DNA from 3 places in the Pseudomonas trivialis genome. Region 3 is predicted to be linked to each of the others. Evidence: predicted binding sites of a transcription regulator. Region 3 holds the regulator's gene; each other region holds the start of a gene.
The links. The regulator sigma-54, encoded in region 3, starts transcription at its own class of promoters, with help from an activator protein. The targets are predictions, from matches to a motif close to ANTGGCATNNANNTTGCTNT.
Positions count from the first base shown of each region.

Region 1: VRB54_RS17600 (circularly permuted type 2 ATP-grasp protein) is a predicted target of sigma-54. The motif match lies at 5,498-5,517, and genes of this name have one in related genera.
Region 2: glnA (type I glutamate--ammonia ligase) is a predicted target of sigma-54. The motif match lies at 2,436-2,455, and genes of this name have one in related genera.

Region 1 covers NZ_CP142151.1:4,039,098-4,045,852, reverse strand. The annotation lists gene VRB54_RS17640 (DUF4398 domain-containing protein) at 1-94, shown strand, start outside; gene VRB54_RS17635 (OmpA family protein) at 91-900, shown strand; gene VRB54_RS17630 (PLP-dependent aminotransferase family protein) at 1,174-2,613, shown strand; partial or broken gene VRB54_RS17625 (translation initiation factor 2) at 2,718-3,190, shown strand; gene VRB54_RS17620 (YkgJ family cysteine cluster protein) at 3,350-3,604, shown strand; gene VRB54_RS17615 (START domain-containing protein) at 3,646-4,251, shown strand; gene VRB54_RS17610 (hypothetical protein) at 4,355-4,591, shown strand; gene VRB54_RS17605 (ribonuclease E inhibitor RraB) at 4,806-5,147, shown strand; gene VRB54_RS17600 (circularly permuted type 2 ATP-grasp protein) at 5,550-6,755, shown strand, end outside.
Region 2 covers NZ_CP142151.1:355,795-362,549, forward strand. The annotation lists gene VRB54_RS01530 (chorismate mutase) at 213-749, opposite strand; gene glnA (type I glutamate--ammonia ligase) at 929-2,335, opposite strand; gene thiI (tRNA uracil 4-sulfurtransferase ThiI) at 2,669-4,123, shown strand; gene typA (translational GTPase TypA) at 4,263-6,083, shown strand; gene VRB54_RS01550 (YkgJ family cysteine cluster protein) at 6,291-6,725, opposite strand.
Region 3 covers NZ_CP142151.1:936,174-942,928, forward strand. The annotation lists gene VRB54_RS04010 (ZIP family metal transporter) at 1-283, shown strand, start outside; gene VRB54_RS04015 (HPr family phosphocarrier protein) at 309-581, opposite strand; gene rapZ (RNase adapter RapZ) at 598-1,455, opposite strand; gene ptsN (PTS IIA-like nitrogen regulatory protein PtsN) at 1,458-1,913, opposite strand; gene hpf (ribosome hibernation-promoting factor, HPF/YfiA family) at 1,922-2,227, opposite strand; gene VRB54_RS04035 (RNA polymerase factor sigma-54) at 2,304-3,797, opposite strand; gene lptB (LPS export ABC transporter ATP-binding protein) at 3,982-4,707, opposite strand; gene lptA (lipopolysaccharide transport periplasmic protein LptA) at 4,707-5,240, opposite strand; gene lptC (LPS export ABC transporter periplasmic protein LptC) at 5,227-5,799, opposite strand; gene VRB54_RS04055 (KdsC family phosphatase) at 5,808-6,332, opposite strand; gene VRB54_RS04060 (KpsF/GutQ family sugar-phosphate isomerase) at 6,333-6,755, opposite strand, start outside.

The DNA.
Region 1 (6,755 bases), 2.4 Mb from region 3:
GGTGCTGACCCGCAAGAGCCAGGAGCAACTGAACGTACTCAACACCCGTATCACCCGCTTGCGCAAGCAATTGCAATTGGGGGAAGCCCAATGAGCCGGCTGATCCGCGGAGTGAGCGCCGTGCTGCTGGCCGGCACCGTGTTGGGCGGCTGTGCCACCCATCCGAACAGCGAGCAGGCCCTGCAGCAGGCAGCCGGCGATTTCCAGAAGGTCAAGGAAGACGCCAATGTGCTGCGCTTCGCGCCCAAGGATGTAATCCGCGCCGGTGAGTCACTGGCCCGTGCCGACCGCCTGTCCAGCTACTGGGGCAGCGGCGCCGATGTGGAGCATTACGCCTACCTGAGCCGTCGCTACAGCGCGATTGCCCGTGAACATACCGAGCAGGGGCTCAACGCAGAGCGTGGCGCCAAGCTGGAACTCGAACGCCAGCGCCTGCAACTGGCCCTGCGCGAAAGCAAGCTGTCGAGCGTGCAACAGCAGGGCAAGTGGCTCGAGGAGCAAATTACCAGCCTCGCTACCCAGACCGACCGCGGCCTGGTAATGACCCTGGGTGACGTGCTGTTCGACACCGGTGACGCGGATCTTAAAAACTCGGCCAACCGCACAGTGCTGAAAATCGTGCAGTTCCTGCAACTGAACCCCAAGCGCGTGGTGCGTATTGAGGGTTATGCGGACAACACTGGCGGCGAGCAGGAAAACCTCAGGCTGTCCCGCGACCGTGCGCAATCGGTGGCCGATGTGCTGGTGGACCTGGGTATCGATGAAAAACGCGTCCAGGTTGAAGGGTATGGCGACCAGTACCCGGTGGAGGCCAATGCCTCCGAGCGGGGCAGGGCGCAGAATCGTCGCGTGGAAATCGTCTTCTCCGACGCCAAGGGCCAACTGGGCGCCGCCCGCTAGGCGATTGTCGCGGATCCAAAATGTGGGAGGGGGCTTGCCCCCGATAGCGGTAGATCAGTCACAACATCATTGACTGACACTCCGCTATCGGGAGCAAGCCCCCTCCCACATTTGTTTCTCTGTACCGCTGGAAGCTCTATCCAAAACCCTTACAGTTTTTGCTGTCACTGCCGCGCGGCCTCGACTATTGTGGCAACTGTCCCCGTACACTTCTAAACTGTGCCGGTATGTTCCACACAAAAATAAAACGCCCGTGAAATCGAGTGCTGCGTCATGACCAATCTGTTGCTTTACCAACGTATCGCCCAGCAACTGGCTGAGGACATCCGGCGCGGTGTCTATCAACCGGGGGAGCGCGTGCCTTCGGTGCGCAAGATGAGCTCCCAGCTCAACGTGAGTCACGCCACGGTCTTGCAGGCCTACGCCAACCTGGAAGACCAGGGGCTGATCAGGGCGCGGCCGCAGTCCGGCTATTACGTGCACCAGACGCCCGCACTCACTGCGCCGACGCCGGATATCGCCCGGGTCGAACGCCCGGGACTGGTCACCCGCAGCAGCATCATTCAACAGGTATTGGGCGAGTCGCGGCGCGAAGGTGTGTTTCCCCTTGGCGCCGCGGTGCCGAGTGTCGACTACCTGCCCGTGCGGGCGCTGCACCAGCAGTTGGCCAAGGTCACGCGCTTCCAGAGCCCACGGGCCTTCAGCTACATGTTCAGCCCCGGTTTCGAGCCGCTGCGCCGCCAGGTGGCGATCCGCATGCGCGATGCCGGCGTGGTGGTCGACCCTTCAGAAGTGGTGATCACCCACGGCTGCGTCGACGCGTTGCAGATGTCCCTGCGCGTACTGACCCGCCCCGGCGACTTGATCGCCGCCGAGTCGCCGACCTATTACGGCTTGCTGCAACTGGCCGACCTGCTCGGCCTCAAAGTGATCGAGATTCCCAGCGACCCCTCCACCGGCATGAGTCTGGAAGCCCTGCAGCTGGCGGCCAACCAATGGTCGATCAAGGCGCTGGTGCTGACCACACGCTTGAGCAACCCGCTGGGCGGCACCATGCCTGAAGAACGGCAGAAGCAACTGCTGCGCCTGGCCTCGGATTTCGATATCCAGATTGTCGAGGACGATATCTATGGCGAGCTGATGTTCGAACTGGGCCGCACCAAAGCGCTGAAAGCCTATGACCGCCTGGATCGGGTGATTTACTGCTCAAGCTTCTCCAAGACGCTGTCGCCCGGTGTGCGCATTGGCTGGATGATCGCCGGCAAATATCAACAGGAGATCCAGCGCCTGCAGATGTTCAGCACCCATTCGGCGTGCAGCGTCACGCAGATGGGCGTTGCCGCCTACCTGGAGAACGGTGGCTACGACCGCCACCTGCGCTACATCCGTCAGGAATACCGCAAGAACCTCAGCGCTTTCCAGCTGGCAGTGCAGCAGTACTTCCCTGAAGGCACGCAGATGACCCGGCCTACCGGCGGTTTTATCTTGTGGGTCAGCTTGCCGGGGCGCGTCAATACTCAGGAGTTGCATGTGCGTGCCCTGCAACAGGGCATCAGCATCGCGCCGGGGCTGATTTTCAGCAATACAGAACAGTTCAACCATTGCATTCGGCTCAACTGTGGCACGCCGTGGAACCGCGAAGCAGAACGGGCGCTGATGACCCTGGGGATGTTGGCCAGCCAGTTGTGCCAAGAGACCAGCGCCGGCTTTTGAGGCACTGAACCGGGACAATTCCTACAGAGGTGTGTTTGTCGAGCTTGTCATGCCGCGCACAACAAGCGAGCATATGGCCTTCTGCCGTTAATGCTGTTGGCGATATGAATTCGATTTTTCGCGCTGTAGGGATGATTGGCCTGTTAACGCTGTGCAATGTCGGCGTCGTCATGGCGGCCGCGCCCGTATCGGACTCCAGGCCTGCGGCAAGCGCCGAACAGGCGGCCTCCACAAAAAACACGGTGCAGGCAAAGAAAGCCACGGTCGCCAAGAAAAAGCGCGCCTCGGCCAGAAAAAATCCAGGTCGGCCCGTGAGGTCGCCCAGACCAAACTGCCACCGGCACAACTGGACCTGTCGCTGCCTTCCGACATGGTCAGGCATCTACAGCCTATCGGTACCATGCCCAAGCCCAAAAGCGTACCGCTGCTGCCGCCGATGTTCGGCGACAAGCCCACCGATAACAGCGCGTTCCAGATCAACGGCCGCTTGCTCAGCAATGAGATGAAACTGCAGTTGCGCAACGAAGAACGCCGTGATGTTGAAGGTGCCGCGCTGGATTTCGAATTCAAGCAGTAACTATTGCGCACACGTTACGCGCTGAATCGACCATCTGTCGCGGACTGGTCAGTCACTTGTCCTTTGCGCGAAAAACCCGTGTTGGGCCATTTTAAAACGGTTGTTCAGGGGCGTACCCTAGCTCCGCCATCCCATTGAGACGTCGAGGACCTGCCGGTCATGAAATGCCGTGAAGGCTGTGGCGCTTGCTGCATTGCCCCCTCCATCAGTTCGCCGTTACCCGGAATGCCCCAGGGCAAGCCGGCAGGCGAACGCTGCCTGCACCTGTCGGTCGAACAGCTATGCCAGCTGTTCGGCAAGCCCGAGCGGCCGGCCGTGTGCAGTGATTTCAAGGCGGATCTGGAGGTGTGTGGCATCGACCAGGCCGATGCCATTCGGCTGATCGGCTGGTGGGAACAGATGACGGCGGCTTGATGGGCTTTACTCTCGGAACTTCAACAATAAGGAATACAACGATGGGTTCGCTGAAACGAATGGCTGTGCTGTGCGGCTTCACGGTGTTGTTTGCGGCCGCCGCGCAGGCCGAGGACTGGCAGGTGGCCAAGGACGAAGACGGCATCAAGGTGTCCCTGAGCGAGGTTGCCGGCTCCAAGTACAAGGCCTATCGCGGTGTCACCCTGATCAAGGCGCCCGTGGCGAAAATCCAGGCCTTGCAGGAAGACGTCGCCGCCGCCTGTTCATGGATTCACGAATGCAAATCCCAGAAACTGGTGGACAAGAAGGGCGATGAGGCATGGACCTACACCCAGTTCAACGCACCGTTCCCGGTGACTGATCGTGACTCGTACACCCACATCACCACCACTAAAAACGCCGATGGCGGCATAACGCGTACCTTGCAGGGCGTGCCGACCTACAAGCCGGAAGAAAAGGGCTACGTGCGCGTGGCGCAGGTCGAGGGTTTCTGGAAGCTGGTGCCCAAGGGCGCCAACCAGACTGAGGTCACCTATCAAGTGCACACCGAGCCTGGCGGCAGCGTGCCCTCCTGGCTGGCCAACAAGTTCGTGGTGGACGCGCCGTTCAACACCTTGAAAGCCCTCAAGGAACACGCCGAGAAATAACCGCTGTCGATCAGGTGCCTGCGGCCTTGAGTGGAACGTTTGACGAGCCCTCAAGGTCCAGATGGATGTGAGCCCACACATGGGTTTTATCGAGGAGGCACCGATGCAAATGTGGCAAATTACCTTCGTTGACGATCACGGCGTGCAGTCCGTGGAGCAGTTCGACTGCGACCACAAGCCCAGCCTCGAAGATGCGGCGCACATGATTCGCAACAAACTCGTGCCGGTCGCCGCCGAACTCGACCTCAACGACCTTGAGGGCCGCAAGCCCGAGCCTACGGTCAAGATCCTCAAAGACCAGAACAGTATCCAGATCCTCGACATTTCGCCCGCCGCCTGAACATTCCCTGTTTGCCAGTGCAGCCCCTCTGGTGGAGGTGATAGCTTCGCGCTACTCTGCAAGCGAGATCAGCGAATGATTCGCTAGGTACTGGTCTTGTCAGCTACATGCTTGTTTTCCCTGCGGTGCAGTCATTGCCGTGGTGCTCGCGCCAGCAGCGCGCGGGCTTCGGGAGGCACGGAAAGTCTATCCATCGGTTTCAGGAGGACGTTTCATGAGCACAGCCTATCAAGAAGACATCAGCACCCATGTTCTACGCCGCATGAAAGAAGGCGGTTTTGACTTTTCACGGTTTCACCCCATCGAGTTCTACGCGATTTTCCCGGATGAAGAACGGGCTCGCAGGGCTGCGGGTGAGTTTCGCGGCGAGTCCCTGAATGCCCAGGTCAGCGCGCGCGATGACGGTGCCTGGTATCTGGAGTTGAGCAAGATCATGTCAGCCACCTACGACGGCATAGGAGACTTCGAGCAGGACTTTGAAGCAGTGGTTGAGCCGCTGGGCGGGATCATTGAAGGTTGGGGCGTCAAGCAGGAGGTGCGTGGGTTACCCATGTAGCCGTCTGTACAAGCACAGCGTATCGGCTGACCTCTGGGTCGGCCGATTTTGTTTGTGCCTTGGGAAAAAACGCTGCGCGGGCTTTTCGAAAGCAAAAAAAAGCCACCCAAGTCGGGTGGCCTAAAGGGAAGATCGTTGCGCTGGAACTGTAGGACGCGTCCTGTTCAGCAGATGTTGGCGATTATCCGCAGATGCAGCCGCGCAATGAAATCAAGTCTGACTATGCTGTCGATAGTAAAACGCCGCCTTGCGATGAAGCAGGCGACCATGCGCTGGGTATTCTATGCACCAGGACGGTGCTGGCAGATCACGGCGGTCATTCAACTCACTGATGTTCAAGTGTTTATGCCGCTGGCACGGGCCTTGCGATAGTGCTTGTGTCCGGGTGACAAGGAGTTCGGCATGATCCGCACTTATTTCGACGAAATGTACGACGGGGCAGGGCAGGTACGTCCCCATTACCGCGAATTCGCCCGTTGGTTGGCGCAGACCCCGCCCGAACTGCTGGCTCAGCGCCGGCGCGAAGCCGATTTGCTGTTTCACCGTGCGGGTATCACCTTCACCCTCTACGGCGACGATCAAGGCACTGAACGCCTGATTCCCTTCGACATCATCCCCCGCAGCATTCCGGCCAGTGAATGGCAGATTGTCGAACGCGGCTGCATTCAGCGGGTCAAGGCGCTGAACCTGTTTCTTGCCGACCTGTATCACGAACAGCGCATTATCAAGGCGGGCATCATCCCCGCCGAACAGGTACTGGCCAACGAGCAATACCAACTGGCCATGCAGGGCCTGGATCTGCACCGAGACCTGTATTCCCACATCTCCGGGGTCGATCTCGTACGCGATGGCGACGGCACTTACTACGTACTGGAAGACAACCTGCGTACACCCAGCGGTGTCAGCTACATGCTCGAAGACCGCAAGATGATGATGCGCCTGTTTCCCGAACTGTTTGCCGCCCAGCGCATCGCACCGATCGATCACTACCCCAACCTGCTGCTTGACACCCTCAAGAGCGCCAGCCCCATCGACAACCCCAGCGTTGTGGTACTGACTCCGGGACGCTTCAACAGCGCTTTCTTCGAACACGCGTTCCTGGCCAGGGAAATGGGCGTGGAGCTGGTGGAAGGCGCCGACCTTTTCGTGCGTGATGACCACGTGTTCATGCGCACCACCGACGGGCCCAAGGCCGTGGATGTGATCTACCGCCGCCTCGACGACGCGTTTCTCGATCCGCTGGCGTTCAACCCCGACTCGATGCTCGGTGTACCCGGCCTGCTCGCGGCCTATCGCTGTGGCAATGTGGTGCTGGCCAACGCGATTGGCACTGGCGTGGCGGATGACAAGTCGGTGTATCCCTTCGTCACCGAGATGATCCGTTTTTACCTGGATGAAGAACCGATCCTGAAGAACGTGCCGACCTTTCAATGCCGCAAGCCTGACGAGTTGTCCCACGTCCTGGCCAACCTGCCGCACCTGGTGGTCAAGGAAACCCAGGGCTCCGGCGGCTACGGCATGCTGGTCGGGCCGGCATCCAGCGCCGCCGAAATCGAAGCCTTTCGCGCACGCATCAAGGCCAAGCCCCACGCTTATATCGCCCAGCCG
Region 2 (6,755 bases), 580 kb from region 3:
ATGGGGTCGGCGGATGGGTAGGGTGCAGACTGTCGCACTAATATAGTGCGATTTCTTGAAGTTTGTTCAGGAAGCCTTCGCGCGAGGATGCTGAATGCGTGATGGCTAAATGTGGGAGCGGACCTGCTCGCGAATGCAGTGTGTCAGTCACCCGATGCATCGACAGAAAGATCGCATTCGCGAGCAAGCCTGCTCCCACACTGTTGATCAGTTTAGCTCTTATAGACACACAGCTCGGCCGTGGCGCGGATCATCGCCAACTGGCGCAGCGGGTCGTTGAGCGGTTCATGCACGGCTTCGGCCAGCCATTGCGGGCACTGCGGATCCGTGCGCTGAGGGGTGAAATCAGCCAGTTGCTTGAGCAGGCTCTTTTGCAGCTCATCCAATTGCGGGCGGATTTGCTTGACCAGGTCAGGGCGCGGATCGTCGGGCGCCTTGCCCTGGAACTGCCAGTCGGACAAGTGGGTGTACTGCACCAGTTTGTTCGCTTCGATTTGTGCCGAGAAGAATTGCTCGGCGGTGGCAGGGTCGAGCTTGTAGCTCGGTGCCTGGGCGACAACGCTGGCGATCACTTCCTGTTCGCGCTTCCTGTCTTCCACAGGCTTGTGGCTGTCCCACTTGCTCAGGGCCACCTGGTCGGCGATCTCCAGACGCTCGGCGATGCTGTTGAGCAGCGGCTCAAGGGTGGGCGGCGCGGCACTGGCGGTGGCGCTGGCAAACATCAAGGCAAACAAAAATCGTACTTTCAAAGGTGATCTCCTTGTGGGAGGGGCTTGCTCCCGATGGCGGTGGGTCAGGTTATACAGGTATTGCCTGACGCTCTGCCATCGGGGGTAGGCCCCCTCCCGTATTCTTCATGCTCAGGCAAAAAAAAGACCTCCCGAAGGAGGTCTTTTTTCATCACGCCGCCTCAAGCGGCGCTACCGGATCAGCAGCTGTAGTACAGCTCGTATTCCAGTGGGTGTACGAAGGTGCGAACCTTGATTTCTTCAGCGCTCTTGAGCTCGATGTAGGCATCGATGAAGTCGTCGCTGAACACGCCGCCTTTGGTCAGGAACGAACGGCCCTTGTCCAGCTCTTCCAGGGCCTCTTTCAAGCTGCCGCACACCTGTGGAATTTCCTTGGCCTCTTCAGGCGGCAGGTCGTACAGGTTTTTGTCAGCGGCGTCGCCAGGGTGGATCTTGTTCTGGATGCCGTCCAGGCCAGCCATGACCAGCGCAGCGAAGGCCAGGTACGGGTTGGCTGCTGGATCCGGGAAGCGGGCTTCGATGCGGCGAGCGCGCGGGCTGGACACGTAAGGAATACGGATCGAGGCCGAACGGTTACGTGCCGAGTAGGTCAGCATGACCGGCGCTTCGAAACCTGGGACCAGACGCTTGTAGGAGTTGGTCGACGGGTTGGTGAAGCCGTTCAGGGCCTTGCCGTGCTTGATGATGCCGCCGATGAAGTACAGGGCGGTGTCGGACAGGCCGGCATAGCCTTCGCCAGCGAAGGTGTTCTTGCCATCTTTGGCGATGGACAGGTGAACGTGCATGCCCGAACCGTTATCGCCGTACAGAGGCTTTGGCATGAAGGTCGCGGTACGGCCATAGGCAACGGCGGTGTTGTGTACGCAGTACTTCAGGGTCTGAACTTCGTCAGCCTTGGCTACCAGGGTGTTGAACTTCACACCGATTTCGTTCTGGCCGGCAGTGGCCACTTCGTGGTGATGCACTTCGATGACCAGGCCCATGTCTTCCATGGCGTTGCACATGGACGTACGGATTTCGTGGTCGTGGTCGAATGGTGGCACCGGGAAGTAGCCGCCTTTGATGCCTGGACGGTGGCCATGGTTGCCGCCTTCCACGTCCTGGTCGGACATCCAGGAGCCTTGCTCGGAGTAGATCTTGAACATGGAACCGGAGATGTCGGACTTGAACTTCACTTGGTCGAAGATGAAGAACTCTGGCTCCGGGCCCACGAATACGGTGTCACCGATACCGGTCGACTTCAGGTATTCCTCGGCACGCTTGGCGATCGCACGTGGGTCGCGGTCGTAGCCTTGCATGGTCGAAGGCTCGATCACGTCGCATACCAGGATCAGGGTAGGCTCTTCGGTGAACGGGTCGAGGACGGCAGTGCTGTCGTCCGGCATCAGGATCATGTCGGAAGCTTCGATGCCTTTCCAGCCAGCAATGGAGGAACCGTCGAACATTTTGCCTTCTTCGAAGAAAGCGTCATCCAGCGCATCGCGAGCCGGCATGGTCACGTGGTGCTGAGTGCCTTTTGTGTCCGTGAAGCGCAGATCAATCCATTTAACGTCATGATCTTTGATGAGTTGAACCGACTTCGACATGGTGTCCTCCGGGTGGCTTCGGGCTGGGGTAGTGGAGTTAGCCCTTGGAATGTGGGTGATGCCGGCGCGGATAGTCCGCCATGGCAACCTGCCTCACAAGAGAGCAAATTGCATGCCAGTGCGCCAACATGGGTTTTGTGCTCCAAATGCGACCCTATAAAGGTGCATAGCGACAAATGCCAAAACGATGCGCACTGCAATGTGGCGCTTTTAGATGAAGGCGCACGAATTTGGTGCGCGCAAAGTGGGGTGCATATTAACTGGTTAAACCTTGAGCGATTTCCGCTATAATCCGCGCCCCCTTTTTCAGCAGGCCCGGCACGCGCTGTTTCCATGAAATTAATCGTAAAAGTCTTCCCTGAAATCACTATCAAGAGCCGACCGGTACGGATGCGTTTCATCCGTCAGTTGGCCAAGAACATCCGTGCCGTGCTCCGCGATCTGGACCCGGCTGTGGTGGTCAATGGTGTGTGGGACAACCTCGAGCTGGAAACCCGCCTGACCGACGCCAAAGCCCTGAAGGACATGACCGAGCGCCTGAGCTGCATGCCGGGCATCGCGCATTTCCTGCAGGTGGACGAGTACCCGCTGGGCGACTTCGATGACATCACCGAGAAGTGCAAGCTGCACTTTGGCGGTGAGCTTGAAGGCAAGATTTTTTCGGTACGCTGCAAGCGCGCCGGCAAGCACCCGTTCAGCTCCATGGATGTGGAGAAATACGTCGGCAGCAAGCTGCGTCGCGAGTGCGGCGCAGCCGGAATTTCCCTGAAAGCGCCGCAAATTGAAGTGCGCATGGAAATTCGCGACCAACGGTTGTTTGTGATCCACAGCCAGCACAACAGCATCGGCGGCTACCCGCTGGGCGCCCTGGAGCAGACCCTGGTCCTCATGTCCGGCGGTTTCGACTCTACGGTGGCGGCCTATCAGATCATGCGCCGCGGCCTGATGAGCCACTTCTGCTTCTTTAACCTGGGCGGGCGTGCACACGAATTGGGCGTGATGGAAGTCGCGCACTTTATCTGGAAGAAGTACGGCAGCTCCCAGCGCGTGCTGTTTGTGAGCGTGCCGTTTGAGGAAGTGCTGGGCGAAATTCTCGCTAAAGTCGATAACAGTCATATGGGCGTGGTTTTGAAGCGTATGATGTTGCGCGCTGCGTCCCGCATTGCCGATCAGTTGCAGATCGACGCGCTGGTGACCGGCGAAGCGATCTCCCAGGTGGCCAGCCAGACGCTGCCCAACCTGTCGCTGATCGACTGTGTGACCGAGAAGCTGGTGTTGCGCCCGCTGATCGCCAGCCACAAGCAGGACATCATCGACCTGGCCGAAGAAATCGGCACCGCCGATTTCGCCAAGCACATGCCCGAATACTGCGGGGTCATCTCGGTGAACCCCAAGACCCACGCCAAGCGCAACCGCGTGGAGTATGAAGAACAACAGTTTGATATGGCGGTTCTGGAGCGTGCGCTCGAGAACGCCAAACTGGTCCCGATCGATCGCGTGATCGACGAGTTGGGCCAGGATGTGCAGATCGAAGAAGTCAGCGAAGCCCTGGCCGGTCAGATCGTCGTCGATATCCGTCACCCGGATGCCGCCGAGGATGAGCCGCTGGAAATCGCCGGCATCGACGTACAAACGCTGCCGTTCTATGCATTGAACGCGCGTTTCAAGGAACTGGATAACAGCCGTCAGTACCTGCTGTATTGCGACAAAGGCGTGATGAGTCGCCTGCATGCCCACCATTTGCTCAGTGAGGGGCATGCCAATGTGCGCGTTTATCGACCGAGCTAAGAGCCCGGGGCTGTTTGCCTGTGGCCTGCGTCACCGGCCCCCCGACTCTGCCGTCAAGCTGTAACGGCAAGGCCTGACTCTACTGTTAATCGCTGCCACGACCTGTCAGCACACCGAATCCTCTGATCGAGATACACAAGTGATCGAAAATCTACGTAACATCGCCATCATTGCTCACGTTGACCACGGTAAAACCACCCTGGTAGACAAACTCCTGCGTCAATCCGGCACCCTGGAGCGCAACGAGCTCAACGACGAGCGCGTGATGGACTCCAACGACCAGGAAAAAGAGCGCGGTATTACCATCCTGGCGAAAAACACCGCCATCAACTGGAACGGCTACCACATCAACATCGTGGACACCCCGGGCCACGCCGACTTCGGCGGCGAAGTGGAACGCGTAATGTCGATGGTCGACTCCGTGCTGCTGCTGGTTGACGCTCAAGACGGCCCTATGCCGCAAACCCGTTTCGTGACCAAGAAGGCGTTCGAAGCCGGCCTGCGTCCGATCGTGTGCATCAACAAGGTTGACCGTCCAGGCGCGCGTCCGGACTGGGTTCTGGACCAGATCTTCGACCTGTTCGACAACCTGGGCGCCACCGAAGAACAGCTCGATTTCCAGGTGATCTACGCCTCGGCCCTGAACGGTATTGCTGGTCTTGACCACACCGACATGGCTGAAGACATGACCCCGCTGTACCAGTCGATCGTCGACAACGTACCGCCGCCGAAAGTTGACCGTGAAGGCCCGTTCCAGATGCAAATCTCGGCACTGGACTACAACAGCTTCCTGGGTGTTATCGGCGTTGGCCGTATTGCCCGTGGCAGCGTCAAGCCGAACACCCCGGTTGTGGCAATCGGCGCGGACGGCAAGAAGCGTAACGGTCGTATCCTGAAGCTGATGGGTCACCACGGTCTGCACCGCATCGACGTTGAAGAAGCGTTTGCTGGCGACATCGTCTGCGTGAGCGGCATGGACTCGCTGTTCATCTCCGACACCCTGTGCCAGCCGGACACCGTCGAGGCGATGAAGCCTCTGACCGTTGACGAGCCAACCGTTTCGATGACCTTCCAGGTGAACGACTCGCCGTTCTGCGGTAAGGAAGGCAAGTTCGTGACCTCCCGTAACATCAAGGAGCGTCTGGACAAAGAGCTGCTGTACAACGTTGCACTGCGCGTTGAAGAAGGCGACTCGGCTGACAAGTTCAAAGTCTCCGGCCGTGGTGAGCTGCACCTCTCGGTACTGATCGAAACCATGCGTCGCGAAGGCTTCGAAATGGGTGTTGGTCGTCCGGAAGTGATCATCCGTCAGGTTGACGGCGTGAAGCAGGAACCGTTCGAAAACGTCACCATCGACACCCCTGAAGAATCCCAGGGCAAGGTCATGGAAGAGATGGGCCTGCGTAAGGGCGACCTGACCAACATGGTGCCGGATGGCAAAGGCCGTGTACGTCTGGAATACAACATCCCTGCTCGTGGTCTGATCGGTTTCCGTAACCAGTTCCTGACCCTGACCAACGGTGCTGGCATCCTGACCTCGATCTTCGATCGCTACGACACCATGAAGTCCGGCGACATGTCCGGCCGTCAGAACGGTGTACTGGTATCGGTAGAAACCGGCAAGGCGCTGACCTACTCCCTGGAAACCCTCCAGGCGCGTGGCAAGCTGTTCGTTGAACACGGTCAAGAGATCTACAACGGTCAGATCGTTGGTCTGAACAGCCGTGACAACGACATGGGCGTCAACCCAACCAAAGGCAAGAAGCTCGACAACATGCGTGCTTCGGGCAAAGACGAAACCATCGCTCTGGTCCCACCTGTTCGCTTCACCCTGGAACAGGCTCTGGAATTCATCCAGGACGACGAGCTGTGCGAAGTTACGCCTAAGTCGATCCGCCTGCGTAAAAAGATCCTGGACGAAGGCGAGCGTACCCGCGCTGCCAAGAAATCCAAGAACTGAGTTAACTCAGGCTGAATAAAAACGCCCCCGGTCGAAAGGCCGGGGGCGTTTTTTTGTGCCTGCAGTTTTGGTGGTGGCTGTACTGGGCTCATCGGGGGCAAGTCGAATCGTCGCACCGCCCCTCCCACTTTTGAATGTATTCACAGATCAAAATGTGGGAGGGGGCTTGCCCCCGATGGGGCCCTTGAGAGCCCCACAAAACCCGAATCAGAACTTATCGAGCGTCTTGAACTTGGTCTCGCGCACCACTTCCTTGGGCTTGTACGCGCAGTACCCCGGCCGCGGGCCGATTTTCGGGTGGTTGCGGCAGGTATCCGGGCGCTTGTCATAAATAGTGCAGAAGCGCGTCTTACGATCCAGGTACAGGCAATCGTTGTTGCTCATGCGCTGCAGGGTAAAGATCTCGGATTTGTTGTTGTAGCGCTCCACGATGCCTTCCTTCTGCAACCGCTTGGCGATGTTCTTCGGCGGGTCACCGCGCTCGAATTCGTCGACGATGCCAATGCGGATCAGGTCCTTGATTTTCACCTCTACCGGCAGCGTGCAGCAGCTGGACACGCAGCCGCCGCACATGTGGGCGGAATATTTCTGCCAGGTTTCCAGGCGGTCGAGTTCCGCGGCGGCGATCAGTTGAGGCTTCATCAGGGTTCCAGGGTGGGGCGGTAGCAGGGC
Region 3 (6,755 bases):
GCTGGTACTGGCGGGGGCGGGCATGTCGCGGGTCAAGGCGTTCCTGATCGGCGCCGCTTCAGGTCTGGTGGAGCCGGTGTTCGCCGTACTCTGTGCCTGGCTGGTTACCCTGGCCGAAGTGCTGTTGCCATTGGGCCTGGCATTGGCTGCGGGCGCGATGCTGCTGGTGGTGACTCACGAGGTGATCCCCGAGTCGCGGCGCAATGGTCACGACAAGCTTGCCAGCCTTGGGTTGTGCCTGGGGTTTTGCTTGATGATGGTGATGGACACTGCCCTGGGTTAGGCCGCGCTGCTACACAGGTTGGCGGTTATTCACCTTCGTCAAACTTGTTGTTGATCAACTCCACCAAGGCTGCCATCGCTTCATCCTCCTGCTCACCTTCGGTTCTCAGATGAATCTTGGTGCCCTTGCCAGCAGCCAGCATCATCATTGCCATGATGCTTTTGCCATCGACCATCGACTCCGGTGTGCGCCCGGCGCGGATCTGGCAAGGAAACTGCCCGGCGACGCCGACGAATTTGGCCGAAGCCCGGGCGTGCAGGCCCAGCTTGTTGATAATTTCAATTTCCAGAGCGGGCATCGCGGGGGTGTTCCTTTCAGCTTAGGTCGCGGTGGCGGACCTGAACGTTCTTGAGGGTTTGCTGCAGCACCTGGCCAAGACGTTCGGTCAGGTAGACGGAGCGGTGGTGACCGCCGGTGCAGCCGATGGCGATGGTGACATAAGCGCGATTGCTCGCAGCAAAGCGCGGCAACCATTTGAGCAGGTAGGTGGAAATGTCCTGGAACATATCCTCCACATCCGGCTGCGCGGCCAGGTAATCAATCACCGGCTGATCCAGTCCGGATTGTTCGCGCAGCTCCGGCTTCCAGTAAGGATTGGGCAGGCAGCGCACGTCGAACACCAGGTCGGCATCCACCGGCATGCCGCGCTTGAAGCCAAACGACTCGACCAGAAAGGCAGTCCCGGGCTCGGGCTGATTCAGCAGCCGCAGCTTGATGGCGTCGCGCAACTGGTACAGGTTCAGGTTGGTGGTGTTGATCTTGAGGTCGGTCAGATCGATGATCGGCCCCAGCAGCGTGGTCTCGTCTTCGATAGCCTCGGCCAGCGAGCGGTTCGGGCTGCTCAGCGGGTGGCGCCGGCGGGTTTCGGAGAAACGCTTGAGCAGCGTCTCTTCGTCGGCGTCCAGATACAGCACATCACAATGAATATGCTTGCCGCGCACTTCTTCGAGCAGTTCAGGGAACCGCGAGAGGTGGCTGGGCAGGTTGCGTGCATCAATCGAAACAGCGACCAGCGGTTGCGCCAATTCGGTATGGATAAGCGCGCGTTCGGCCAGTTCCGGCAACAGGCCAGCGGGCAAATTATCGATGCAATAAAAGCCGCTGTCTTCAAGCACATTGAGTGCGGTGCTTTTACCCGAGCCGGACCGGCCACTGACAATAATCAGGCGCATGGTTATTGCTCGTCCAGCACAACCTGATACAACGCCTCATTGCTGCTGGCGTTGCGCAGTTTATGACGTACTTCCTTGCGGTCGAGCATGCTGGCGATCTGCCGAAGCAGTTCCAGGTGAGCATCGGTGGCCGCTTCCGGGACCAGCAAAACGAAGAGCAGGTCGACCGGAGCGCCGTCGATAGCGTCGAAATCGATGGGTCTTTCCAGGTGCAGCAAGGCGCTGACAGGTGTGTCGCAGCCTTTGAGTCGGCAATGAGGAATGGCGATGCCGTTGCCAAAACCGGTGGAGCCCAGTTTTTCACGGTCGATCAGGGCCTTGAACACGACCTGCTCATCCAGCTCGGGCACTTCCCGGCTGATCAGGTTTGCAATGTGTTCGAGGGCTTTTTTCTTGCTGCCACCCGGCGCGTTCACCAGGGAACGGCCGGGGGTCAGGATGGTTTCAAGTCGGATCATGGGGGGAGTTAACGACCTGTACCTTGCATCAGGTGCAGATTCTTTTCCTTATGCTTTATGAGTTGGCGGTCGAGCTTGTCGTAGAGCGAGTCAATCGCCGCGTACATGTCTTCGTGTTCCGCATTGGCGACGAGCTTGGCATTCGGTACGTGCAGGGTGGCTTCGATTTTCTGCTTGAGCTTGTCGACCTCCATGATGACCTGCACATTGGTGATCTTGTCGAAATGCCCCGCAAGCTTGTTCAGCTTGCTCTCGGTGTATTCACGCAGGGGCTTGGTGACTTCCAGCTGGTGTCCACTGATGTTGACTTGCATACAGCTTCTCCTTCGTTGCCAGTGCATAAAGCGACAGGCGAAAAGCGCCTGCCACTGGAACGCTGTGGCCCGCCCGTCACATCAACCGCTTACGCTCGCTGGAAGGCGCAATCCCAAGGGATTCGCGATACTTGGCGACGGTTCGACGGGCGACCTGAATGCCTTGTGCCTCCAGTAAACCAGCGATCTTACTGTCACTCAATGGCTTTTTCTGATTTTCCGCGGCAACCAGTTTTTTGATGATTGCGCGAATCGCCGTGGACGAGCATTCGCCGCCTTCGGAGGTGCTGACGTGGCTGGAGAAAAAGTATTTCAGCTCATATATACCCCGCGGGGTATGCATGAATTTCTGTGTGGTTACCCGCGAAATCGTCGATTCGTGCATGCCCACCGCTTCGGCGATATCGTGCAGCACCAGCGGTTTCATCGCTTCGTCGCCGTACTCCAGGAAGCCGCGCTGATGCTCGACGATCTGGGTGGCCACTTTCATCAGGGTTTCGTTGCGACTTTGCAGGCTCTTGATGAACCAGCGGGCCTCCTGCAACTGGTTGCGCATGAAGGTGTTGTCGGCGCTGGTATCGGCGCGGCGTACAAAGCCGGCGTATTGCGGGTTGACCCGCAGGCGCGGCACGGATTCCTGGTTCAGCTCCACCAGCCAGCGCTCGTTGTCCTTGCGGACGATCACGTCGGGGACCACGTATTCGGCTTCGCTGGATTCGATCTGCGAGCCCGGACGCGGGTTTAGGCTCTGCACCAGCTCGATGACCTGGCGCAGCTCATCTTCCTTGAGCTTCATGCGACGCATCAGCTGGCTGTAGTCACGGCTGCCCAGCAGGTCGATGTAGTCGGTGACCAGGCGCTGGGCTTCGTTGAGCCATGGCGTCTTGGCGGGCAATTGACGCAGTTGCAACAGCAGGCATTCACTGAGGTTGCGTGCACCAATACCGGCGGGCTCGAACTGCTGGATGCGGTGTAGGACGGCTTCGATCTCGTCCAGTTCGATATCCAGTTCCGGGTCGAAAGCTTCCAGAATTTCGTCGAGCGTTTCGTCCAGGTAGCCCTGGTTGTTGATGCAGTCGATCAGGGTGACGGCGATCAGGCGATCGGTGTCGGACATCGGCGCCAGGTTCAGTTGCCACAGCAGGTGACTTTGCAAGCTCTCGCCGACGGAGGTGCGGGTGGTGAAGTCCCACTCGTCATCATCATTGCTGGGCAGGCTGCTGGCACTGGTCTGGTAAACGTCTTCCCAGGCAGTGTCCACAGGCAGTTCGTTGGGGATGCGCTCGTTCCAGTCGCCTTCCTCGAGGTTGTCCACCGTGGGGGCGGTTTCCTGATAGGAGGGTTCCTGCACGTCCGGGTTGGGTTTTTGCTCGATGTTGTCGGCCAGTGGGTCTGCATTATCGAAGTCGTCGCCTTCTTCCTGGCGTTCGAGCATCGGATTGGACTCCAGGGCCTCCTGGATTTCCTGTTGCAGGTCCAGGGTCGACAATTGGAGCAGGCGGATGGCCTGTTGCAGCTGCGGTGTCATCGTCAGCTGCTGGCCCATTCTCAGGACTAGCGATGGTTTCATGGCAGGGGCTTAACACCTTATTCGCCGGCGCAATGCGCCATCCACGACAGGGCGCGCGAGCGCCAAACATAAGCAAATTATATGCCTGATATCGGGTGCTTTGCCTAGAGCGCGATGACAATAAAAATACTGAGGTTTTCATTGACTCGCGCGCTCGTCGGCGAACGCCCTGATACCACCGTGTCTACAGGCGGAACTCGTGACCCAGGTACACTTCCTTGACCAGTTCGTTGGCCAGGATAGTCGCCGAATCGCCTTCGGCGATCAGTTGGCCATCGTTGACGATATAGGCGGTCTCGCAGATATCGAGGGTCTCACGGACGTTGTGGTCGGTGATCAGCACACCGATACCCTTGGCCTTGAGATGATGGATGATCTGCTTGATGTCGCCGACCGAGATCGGGTCGACGCCGGCAAACGGTTCGTCCAGCAGGATGAACTTGGGTGCGGTGGCCAGGGCGCGGGCGATTTCCACGCGGCGACGCTCACCACCGGACAGGCTCATGCCGAGGTTGTCGCGAATGTGGTTGATGTGGAATTCCTGCAGCAGGCTTTCCAACTCCTGACGGCGGCCGTCGCGGTCGAGTTCCTTGCGGGTCTCGAGGATCGCCATGATGTTGTCGGCAACCGACAGCTTGCGGAAGATCGACGCTTCCTGTGGCAGATAGCCGATACCGGCGCGTGCACGACCATGCATGGGCTGGTGGCTGACGTCGAGGTCGTCGATCAGCACACGACCCTGGTCGGCCTGGACGAGGCCCACGATCATGTAGAAGCAGGTGGTCTTGCCGGCGCCGTTGGGGCCGAGCAAGCCGACGATCTGGCCGCTGTCGATCGACAGGCTGACGTCGCGCACGACCTGACGGCTTTTGTAGGCCTTGGCCAGATGCTGGGCTTTCAGGGTTGCCATTACTCGGCCTTCTTCTTCGGCTGGATAACCATGTCGATTCGCGGACGCGGTGCAGTGACCTTGGAGCCATTGGCGCGACCGGCGTTGGCGATCTGCTTCACGGTGTCATAGGTGATTTTTTCACCTTCCGTGGAGTTGCCATCGGGGCTCAGCACCTTGGCCTGGTCGATCAGCACGATGCGATTCTGCTGGGCGTGATACTGGATAGTCTTGCCGTAGCCCTTCATCGGGCCGGTATCGGCAGGGGCCTGCTTCTGCTCGAAGTAGGCCAGGTTGCCCACCGACGTAACCACGTCAATGTCGCCAGCCGGGGTGCGGGTGAGGGTCACCGTGTTGCCGGTGATCTTCATCGAGCCCTGGGTGATGATGACGCCGCCGGTATAGGTCGCGACGCCTTGCTTGTCATCGAGCTGAGCGTCGTCAGCCGAGATGTGGATCGGTTGCTGGCTATCGTTCGGCAGAGCCCAGGCGCTCACGCTTCCCAGTGCTGCGCCCAGACCGAGCAAAATAGGGAGAGTTTTAACGAGCCTCATACTGTCCTCTTACGTTCGATAGCAGGTGTATCCTGCTTTCTTTCAAATACGCTTTCATTCCCTTGCCAGTCGATACACCGCCAGCGCCGTCGATTCTAACGTCTTGCTCGGTCTGCGCATATTGCCTTTGTGGGAATACGGTCATGCGACTGCTGGTAATGATGGTGTCGCGGTTCTGCGCGTCAGTTCGTGCGACGCGCACCGAGTCGATCAGTTCCACCTCGGTGCCGTCCGGGTTGACCTCGCCACGCTTGCTGGTCACGTGCCACGGGAACTCGGTGCCACGGTACAGATTCAGGTCCGGGTTGGTCAGCAGGGTGACCTCGGAAGCCTTCAAGTGCTCGACCTTGTCCGATGTCATCTCGTACTGCACCTTGCCATCGGGCAGGAACTGTACGCTGTAGGCGTTGGTCGCGTAATAGTCGATAACCCCTTCGTCAACCTGCGCAACAGGCTGGTCGAGAAAGCGCTCCGGGCTGATATTCCAGTAGCCTACCGCGAGGAATAGCGCGGCAATGACCCCGAATAACAGGAAGTTGCGAATCTTTTTGCTCAGCATAAAACGCTCTATAGGTAGGCGGCGTGGGCCGCTTCAAGGCGGCCCTGGGCACGCAGGATCAGCTCGCAGAACTCGCGGGCGGCGCCTTCGCCGCCGCGGGCGGTCGTGACGCCATGGGCGTGTTCACGCACGAACGCGGCAGCATTGGCGACGGCCATGCCCAGGCCCACGCGGCGAATCACCGGCAGGTCCGGCAAGTCGTCACCCAGGTAGGCGACCTGCTCATAGCTTAGGTTGAGTTGGCCAAGAAGCTCGTCGAGCACCACCAGTTTATCCTCACGGCCCTGATACAGGTGAGGAATACCCAGGTTTTGTGCGCGGCGTTCCACAACGGGTGTTTTTCGACCACTGATAATGGCCGTTTGCACGCCCGCAGCCATCAACATCTTGATGCCCTGGCCGTCGAGGGTGTTGAACGTCTTGAATTCGCTGCCGTCTTCGAGAAAGTACAGGCGGCCATCGGTCAGCACGCCGTCCACGTCGAAAATCGCCAGTTTGATGTGCTTGCCGCGTTGCAGCAGGTCGTCGCTCATTTACATCACTCCCGCACGCAGCAAGTCGTGCATGTTCAGGGCGCCAATCGGGCGGTCGTCTGCATTGACCACCACCAGCGCGCCGATCTTGTGGTCTTCCATGATCTTCAGCGCTTCGGCTGCCAGCATTTCGGGGCGTGCTGTCTTGCCGTGGGGCGTCATCACTGCGTCAATGGTGGCCGTGTGGATATCAATGGTGCGGTCCAGGGTGCGGCGCAGGTCGCCGTCCGTGAACACGCCGGCCAGTCGCCCGTCCGCTTCCAGAATAACGGTCATGCCCAGGCCCTTGCGCGTCATTTCCATCAGTGCGTCCTTGAGCAGGGTACCGCGCTGGACGTGAGGCAGCTCATCCCCCGAATGCATCACATGTTCCACCTTGAGCAGCAGGCGGCGGCCCAGGGCACCACCGGGATGGGAAAACGC